Regions from separate parts of the Hoeflea sp. 108 genome, predicted to be linked through region 1. Evidence: riboswitches for the same ligand, from Rfam matches in the RefSeq annotation. Region 1 holds a riboswitch; the other holds the start of a gene.

Region 1 (4,401 bases):
TTGCGGTGAACCTTGATGCCGCCGCTTGCCGCCTTGGCCTCATAGGCTTCGTAGGCCGTGCGGAACGGTTTGCCGTAGAGGTCGTGCAGGTCGGCGGTCTCGTCCGGCGAGAACAGCGTCCATTCCGCATCCGCCTCGACGCGCTCCATGAACAGGTCGGGCACCCAGTTGGCGGTGTTCATGTCATGGGTGCGGCGACGGTCGTCGCCTGTGTTCTTCCTGAGGTCGAGGAACTCCTCGATGTCGATGTGCCAGGTCTCCAGATAGGCGCAGACCGCACCCTTGCGCTTGCCGCCCTGGTTGACGGCGATGGCCGTGTCGTTGGCAACCTTGAGGAAGGGCACGACGCCCTGGCTCTCGCCATTGGTGCCTTTGATGTGGGCGCCGAGGCCGCGCACCGGGGTCCAGTCATTGCCGAGTCCGCCGGAATATTTGGCGAGCAGGGCGTTGTCCTTGATGCCCTTGAAAATCGCGTCGAGATCGTCGCCGATGGTGGTGAGGAAGCAGGACGACAGCTGAGGCCTGAGCGTGCCCGAGTTGAACAGGGTAGGGGTCGAGGCCATGAAGTCAAAGGAGGACAGAAGGTCGTAGAATTCGATTGCCTTGGCATCGCGGTCGATCTCCCTGATCGCCAGCCCCATGGCGACGCGCATGAAGAAAGCCTGCGGCAGCTCGATACGCTTGCCCCTGGTGTACAGGAAGTAGCGGTCGTAAAGCGTCTGCAGGCCCAGGTACTGGAACAGCAGGTCACGCTCGGGCTTGAGGGCTGCGCCCAGCCGGACGAGATCGAAACGGCCGAGCTCAGGGTCGATCAGATGGGCCTCGATGCCGGCGGCCACGAACTCACCGAAGTAGGAGGGATAGCGCTCGGCCATCTGGTCCTGCGTAGCCTGCTCGGGGCGGCCGGACACGAAGCTCAGCGCCTCGCGCCGCAGGCGATCCAGCAGCAGCCGCGCCGAGACGAAGGCGTAGTTCGGTTCCTGCTCGACCAGAGTGCGCGCTGCGAGGATCGGTGCCAGCGACAGTTCGTCCAGCGTGATGCCATCATAGAGATTGCGCCGAGCCTCGGTGAGAATGGGCGCTGCCGCTACCGCCTCCAGTCCCTGGCAGGCGTCCTCGACGATGTGCGACAGCCTGATATCGTCGAGCGGGGTAAGAGTTCCGTCGTCGAGCCGGACCTGAAGCGAGGGAGAGGGCAGCGCCGCGATCTCCTTCTCGGCCTGCCGCTCCTTGGCGCGCTCTTCTCGATAGAGCACATAGGCGCGGGCCACCTTGTGATGACCGCCGCGCATCAATGCGAGCTCTACCTGATCCTGCAAGTCCTCGATGTGGATGGTGCGGCCTTCGCCGACCCGGCGCGCCAGCGCAGTCGACACCTGCTCGGTGAGTTCCTCTACCACGTCATGGACACGGCGCGATCCGGCGGCAACCGAGCCTTCGACTGCAAGAAAGGCCTTGGTCAGCGCCACGGTGATCTTGGTCGGATCGAAGGGCGTGACTCCGCCATTGCGGCGGATGACGCGATAGGCAGGTTCTGCCACCGTCGTGTCTTTTCTAGGATTGGAAACAGGGATCGCAGCGATCCCGTTGGAGGTCTGTGTCGAAGTCGCCGGCATCTCTATCCCCGTGGCGTTGCGGACGGGGCTTGCCGGGAACGCTGCTGGACGCAAAATGCCATCGGCCATGCGACTGCAAGCGCACCGCCGGGACACCCCGCCCGAGGTTCGATCAATCCGTCACGGCAGGTCTCCTGGCTCGCAGGTCATTACTTACGTCGGCCTTCCCGATGCGATCGCATCAGTGGCGTTATTCGACGCAAGCTCACTGCTTACAGTTGCGGGGGCAGCGTCGGCATTCCCTTTCGAGGCACCGACTTCCCTCTTAGCTCCCGGGCCGAAATCGACTCGGAAGAACCACGACTTGTATATTTAGTGGTGAAATAACGGGGATGGTCAATATGTGGGTGCTGAGGAATTCGTGGATGATGCTCAACGCAATGTCCATCTGGACCGAGAAACGTCCATTGAGCTGGACAAGCAGGCCCCCACGGGGCAACTGGCGCGACCTCTTTGTCGATCGCTTGCCCGGCTACTCTGTTGAACAGGAGCCATGAATCGGCGCTGTCATCTGTGATGTTTGGGGTGTTGTGAAGAGGCTGCAGCGAAAGGCATGCACGACGCCCCTATGCGTTGACCTCGCTGCAGGGCCCCGATGCGCCTGTTATCGGGTAGTTCCGAGCGGCGAAATCGAGATGCCCCTCTGGCTGATCTTTGAGAAAACCTGCGACAATTCGAAGATTTTCAGATCGCAATTCCCGGATGTTCGCGCTACGGAAGGCCTATGGGGTATGGGGTCTTCATTCACAGGTCGGATTCGATCTACGACGATAGTCCGGCGGAGCGCTATCAATTTCCTTCGCAGTACTTCGGCAGAGTTCAAGCCTGCGTCGGTGACTGGATCATTTATTATGAACCTCGCAAGGTGGCTGACACCAAAGGGTATTTTGCTGTTGCCAGGGTCCAGCAGGTCATAAACGATCCAAGTGTTCCAGGTATGTTCTTGGCGATCATCGAGCCTGGCAGCTATCTCGATTTCGCGAGACCGGTGCCGTTCTCCAATGACGCGGGCGTGATTGAGCGCGGTCTCTTGAACGATGCCGGCGCTATCTCGGGGCGAGCGCAATCTGCTGTTCGAGCACTGTCACCGAGCGACTTCGGTCGGATCGTCAGCCTCGGATTGGATCAGGCGGAGCCACTACTTCCGCGCAATGACCCCGAATTGTCTGTCGACGGCTTCGCGGAGGAGCAGACGCCGTTCGTTTTCGAAGAAGCCCGGGAGCGGACGTCATTTCTCAGTTCGCGCATCGTGCGCGATCGCGTTTTCCGGCAGGTGGTGTTGCGCGCCTATGACGAGCGCTGTGCGGTCACCGGACTAAAACTCATCAACGGCGGGGGACGCGCTGAGGTCGAAGCTGCGCATATCCGACCGGTGGAAGCCAGCGGTCCCGATGTCGTGAGCAATGGCATTGCGCTATCCGGCACTGCGCACTGGATGTTTGACAGAGGGCTCATCAGCCTGTCGGATGAGCTTGAGATCCTGATTTCCCGACAAGCGAACGACGCCGATGGCATTCGCGGGATTATCAATCGTACCGGGCGAGCGCTTGTGCCGACGCGCGGGTCGGATCGGCCTCATCCGCACTTTCTGCGATGGCACAGAGAAAACTGCTTCAAGCACTGAGCGTACGAGTAACCGCTCTGTGCCTTGCGCATCGATATCCGCCGCGCTAGCTGACGATAGAGTCTGCGGTTGTTGCCTGCTGGCATTTTTTGATTGGGAAGGACGTCTTCGTGAAAGCACGTGTGAAATGGGTCGAGGATCGCACCTTCGTTGGCGAGTCCGGCAGCGGACATAAGCTGGTTCTCGGCACCTCGCATGGCGCGGAAGGCCGGACGCCGGGCCCGAGCCCGATGGAACTGGTGCTGCTCGGCACTGGCGGCTGCTCGGCCTATGACGTCGTCCATATCCTTGAAAAAGGCCGCGAGGCGGTCGAGGACGTGGTGGTGGAAATGGATGCCGACCGCGCCGAGACCGAGCCCAAGGTCTTCACCAAGATCCACATGCACTACATCGTCAAGGGCAAGAAGCTGTCGTCCGACAAGGTCAAGCGCGCCATCGAGCTGTCGGTCGAGAAGTACTGCTCGGCTTCGGCGATGATGGCCAAGACGGCCGAAATCACCCATGATTTCGAGGTCATCGACACCTCGAACTGAGCGATTGCCGGATGGATCGCGGCCGGGCCGTGGCGTTTCGGGCGCAGCTTGATCAGACCCGGCCGGTGCCTGTCTAGAGCAGCTTTATCCAGTCATGACCGGGGTGCGTTGCCCCGAGGCTGGCTCCCAGCCAGTCGCGTTCGGCCTTCTCCAGTTTTGGCAAGGCGGTACGGAAGTCGAACTCATCCTTGTCACGCTGGTGCTTGGCCTTGAGCAAGAGGATCGCCGCAGCCTTGAGATAGGGGATGCCGGTGTCGGTGACGCCGACCATCTCGGCGCGGGGGCGGACAATCGACTGGTTGCGCTTGCAGACCCAGCTTTCCGGCGTGCCCGGTTCGACCATCATGTCGACGCGCCAGCAGTTATCGGCAACGTCCAGGCACCACACCTGCGAAATCGACGCCGGGATGGTGCTGCCTTCGGGCAGGTATTCGACAATGCCGCCGCCAGCGGTGAAAAAGGCGACGCCCTTCAGCGCGCTGCGAAAGATCGGCAAGTCCTCGCGCAGGACGGTGAATTCGAGATCCTCGTGATCGCGGGTCTGGTGTCCGTGCCAGAGGTCGAGGGCCCAGCCGCCGACCACGCACCAGGGCCTGTCGACCCCGGTCAGCCGCGCCGCCAGCTCTCG
Region 2 (4,401 bases), 1.3 Mb from region 1:
CGGCACCGAGTTCCAGATGTCGCGCTTGCCGTTGCCGTCGGCGTCGACTGCGTAGGCCTGGTAGCTGGTCGGGATGAACTGGGTGTGGCCCATCGCGCCGGCCCACGAGCCCATCAGATGGCTCTCGTCAATGTCGCCACGCTGCAGGATCTTCAGCGCCGCGATCAACTGGGTGCGGGCATATTTCGAGCGGCGCTCGTCGCCATAGGCAAGGGTCGCCAGCGAGCGCACGACATTGCGCATCACCTTGTCGTTCTTGAGAATCTCGCCGTAGTTCGATTCCATCGACCAGATGGCGAGCAGCACGTAGCGGTCGACGCCGTAGCTGGCCTCGATGCGGTCGAGCCACGGCTTCCACTTGCGCGCCATGGCGCGGCCGACCTCGATGGACTGGTCGTGGACGCGGTTGTCGAAATAGTCCCACACGGGTGCGGTGAATTCGGGCTGGAAGCGCGCTTTTTCAAGCACTTCCAGGTCGGCCGAGGTGACGCCTCGGAACGCACGGTTATAGGTCGACGCTGAAATGCCGTTGTCGGCGGCGACGGCGCGGAAGCCAGCGACCCAGCGTTCGAAGCCGGCCTCGGCCGAAGCCTTGCCCGCAGGCAGCAGCAGCGCGAGCGACAGGCCGGCGATCGTGGCAAATCCTGCCAGGCTTCTGGCGGTCTTGCGAAGGGGCATTCTTTCCTCCTGGAAGAGTTCGGAAAGTCGATTCATCGCCGATGCCGGTTATCAATCAGTTTACCATAGTCCCCCTGGGGACCTAAAAGCCGTGGGTCGGATTGTCCCCCGAAGGCCCAACACAATCAAGATCGCGTGATCTCGGCCTTGCTCGTGCCACCCCATTGTGCCAACGCGTTCAGTATTCTTCAATTCAGGCATGAGAATGTTGTGCCTGATATCGATTTTTCTCTTTCGGACGACCGCGCAATGAAAAGAGTTCGCAAGGCAGTATTTCCCGTCGCAGGCCTGGGCACCCGCTTTCTGCCGGCCACCAAGTCTATCCCCAAGGAGATGCTGACGGTCGTCGACCGTCCCGTCATCCAGTATGTCGTCGACGAGGCCCGCGAGGCGGGCATCGAGCACTTCATCTTCGTCACCGGCCGCAACAAAGCGGTCATCGAAGATCACTTCGACGTCCAGTTCGAGCTCTACGATACGCTTGCCCAGCGCGGCAAAAGTGATCAGCTGGAGCGGCTGCAGAAGCTGCAGCCGGCCCCGGGCCAGACGTCGTTCACCCGCCAGCAGGTGCCGCTCGGCCTCGGCCATGCTGTATGGTGCGCGCGTGAACTGGTCGGCGACGAGCCTTTCGCGCTTCTCCTTCCCGACATGATCATGCAGTCGGAAAAGAGCTGCATGCGCGAGATGGTCGAGCTTTATGCCGAGACCGGCAACAACATCATCGCCGTGCAGGAATGCGACCCGGCCGAGACGCACAAATATGGCATCGTCGGCAAGGGAAAGGCCGTTCATACCGGTTTTGCCATCGACGGCATGGTCGAGAAGCCGAAGCAGGGAACGGCACCGTCGAACCTGTTCATCAACGGCCGCTACATCCTGCAGCCGCAGATCTTCGAACTGCTTGCCAAGCAGGAGCGCGGCGCCGGCGACGAGATCCAGCTGACCGATGCCATGCTGAAGCTCGAGAAGTCGCAGCCCTTTTATGGCTATCACTATCGCGGCCGGACCTTCGACTGCGGCTCGCCGGAAGGTTTTGTCGAGGCCAATGTGGCATTTGCCCTGGCGCGCTCTGACATCAGCGGCCGCATGGCCGAAGTGATCGAAGGGCTTCTGGGCGAGGTGAAACCCAGCCGCTGAGCCCCGTCAATGTCGCCCGCGCGTCATTTTCGGGCGCGCGGCGCGGTGGCCAAGGGCCCGCAAGGCCTGTAGAACACTCCCGCCAGGTGCCCGCTCATGCGGGAGAATCGGGAACACGGTGAAACTCCGTGGCGTGCCCAGCGCTGTAAGAGGGACCGTATCGGCAAAAGCCACTGTCCGGCAGGATGGGAAGGTGCTGAAAGCGGGATGAACTCGAAGCCAGAAGACCGGCCCGGCAGAGATGGTCCACCGCATGGACAGGCGGGCGGACGCCGTTTCTATCGCAAGGGGACACGCGATGCCGGCCGCCCATGTTCAAACCGCCTGCGGCTCGTTCGATGCCGCGGCGCAGGACGCCGTCTACAAGGCCATCTTCACCCGCCGCGACGTGCGCAGCCATTTCCTGCCCGATCCGATAGACGACGTGGTCATGGCGCGCCTTTTGATGGCGGCGCATCACGCGCCATCGGTCGGCTTCATGCAGCCATGGAACTTCATCATCATCCGCGATGCCAAGCGCCGGGCGCTGGTGCGCGACCTGTTTTTCGCGGCGCGCGGGCAGGAGCTGCCGCATATTGTCGAGGAGAAGCAGGCACTCTATCGCAAGCTCAAGCTCGAAGGCATCTGCGAGGCGCCGCTCAACCTGGTCGTGACCTGCGATCGGGCACGCTCGGCCAACTCGCCGCTGGGGCGCTGGCACAATCCGGAAATGGATCTCTACAGCACTGTTTGCGCGGTGCAGAACCTCTGGCTGGCGGCGCGTGCCGAAGGCATCGGCATCGGCTGGGTCAGTATCCTCGACCGTGACGCACTGAAGGCATTGCTGGCGATCCCCGAACATGTCGTGCCGGTGGCCTATCTCTGCGTTGGCCGCGTCAGCGAATTCGCCGCGCGCCCAGATCTCGAGCGCCATGGCTGGGGCAACCGGCTGCCGTTGGCCGAGCTTGTCATGAGCGAAGTGTTTGCCGGCGAGGGGGAGCAGGGGGTGAAGGAGGCGGTGGCAGGATTGGGATGAGCGGGGCGGCGGGCGTTCTTGCGCTGCCGGGTGCTCGTTTTGGGGGCTCGCAGCTCCGGCCGTTCTGGACCGTCCCGACAACTTTGCCGGTCACGGCATGGATCCGCGACACTCTCCACTTGCTACGTCGAGGATGACGAATTGCGGGATGTGCAGGCGACACCAGTCGAAGCCGGCACGCTGAGACCCTAGCGCTGAACTTTCACGCCGACGAAGACGCTGTTGGTGGTGCTGTCGCGGTTGGAGAGCGTGCTGCTGAAGGTCTCGTGGCGCAGGCGTCCGGTGAGGCCGGTGTAGCGGTTGAGCCACCAGGTGAGGCCCGCCTCGGCACTGAGGGACAGATCATGGTCGGTCGAACCGGCGTAGTCGCGCCAGCCGATGCCGGCGGCGGCGAAGCCGGTGAGGTTGGCGCGCATCTGGCGCTCGACGCCGAGACGCGCCGCATAGAGTACTGAGCCGCTTTCGCCTGCCGACGTCGAACCTTCCAGCGAGGTGGTGCCGTTGAGGGTGACGATGGTGCCGCGCATCGGCGACCACCGGAGATCTGCGGCGACGGAGGCGGCGGAGATGCTGCCCAGCCTGTCGTCGTCAAAGGTCTGGCCGACCCAGCCGGCGGAAATCTCGCCGCCGAATTTCTCGCCCATGTCGATCTCGACGCCGGCAAGGGCGGCAAACTGATTTGCCGAACGCTCGAAGCCGGCGGTGTCGAACCTCAGGTCGTAGATGCGACGGCCGAACTGGATTTCGCCGAACGGGGTCAGCGCCGGCGACACCTCGTAGCCGATGCGCAGCCTGCCATTGTAGAGGGTCGAGTTCCTGTCCTTCTGCGACAGCGTGCCGCCACCCGACAGAGCGGCGTCGCCATAGCTTTCCTTGACGGCTTCGCCCGATATGCCGAAGCGCAACTTGCCGACATCCTTTTCCAGGCCGAGCGAGCCGCTGAAGGTTTGCAGGGTGGGGCGCTCGGCGGTGCCGATGATGACGACGGGCGAGGTCGCCGATTCCGGGCGGACATTGTAGCCGAGGCGGGCAAGTGCGCGCATGTCTTCGGCAAGATCGAGCTGGAGGCGGCCGTCGATGCCGCCGGTGACGTCCTTGACCTCCTGCCCGGACACCGACTTGCGGAAGTTGCCATAGGCATCGACGGTGGCCGAATGGCTGTCCCAGTCGGACGCCGCATTCAGGCGGAGCGTGGTTTCAGACAGGATCGCCGACTTTCCATCCGAACTCGAATCGGCGTTGGAGGTCGCGGTGACGCCCTGTTCCAGGCTTGGCTTGAGCACGAAGGTGCCGAAGCGGATGCCCGTCGGGTCGTAGGGATTGAGCTCGGGCTGCGGCTTGCGGCCTTCGATCGCTGCCTGGCGCGCGGATTCGGGGCCGTTGTCCTCGCGGCCCTCGAAATCCACCGTCTGCTGGCGCACGGTGCCGGTGGTGGTTTCATCCTGCTCGGGGGCAGGGGCCTTCTTCGGCGCGTTCGCCGGCTGCTGCCGGCCGGCGAGCTGCTCGCGCCGCGCCTTGGCCCGGTCGCGTGCCGTTGTCGGCGGCAGCGCCTGCAAGGGGCCCGCGTCGTT

The links. Region 1 has a riboswitch for cobalamin ahead of B015_RS0112385 (ribonucleoside-diphosphate reductase subunit alpha). Riboswitches for the same ligand answer to the same signal wherever they lie in the genome.
Region 2: linked by a shared signal. The riboswitch ahead of bluB (5,6-dimethylbenzimidazole synthase) and the one ahead of B015_RS0112385 (ribonucleoside-diphosphate reductase subunit alpha) in region 1 are both predicted to bind cobalamin.

What each region holds. Positions count from the first base shown of each region.
Region 1 covers NZ_KB890024.1:2,515,664-2,520,064, reverse strand. Annotated here, with positions in the region: gene B015_RS0112385 (ribonucleoside-diphosphate reductase subunit alpha) at 1-1,616, opposite strand, end outside; cobalamin riboswitch at 1,723-1,933, opposite strand; gene B015_RS0112380 (HNH endonuclease) at 2,341-3,240, shown strand; gene B015_RS0112375 (OsmC family protein) at 3,351-3,773, shown strand; gene B015_RS0112370 (hypothetical protein) at 3,847-4,401, opposite strand, start outside.
Region 2 covers NZ_KB890024.1:3,837,826-3,842,226, reverse strand. Annotated here, with positions in the region: gene B015_RS0119085 (lytic murein transglycosylase) at 1-678, opposite strand, end outside; gene galU (UTP--glucose-1-phosphate uridylyltransferase GalU) at 928-1,815, shown strand; cobalamin riboswitch at 1,883-2,066, shown strand; gene bluB (5,6-dimethylbenzimidazole synthase) at 2,114-2,830, shown strand; gene B015_RS0119070 (outer membrane beta-barrel protein) at 3,019-4,401, opposite strand, start outside.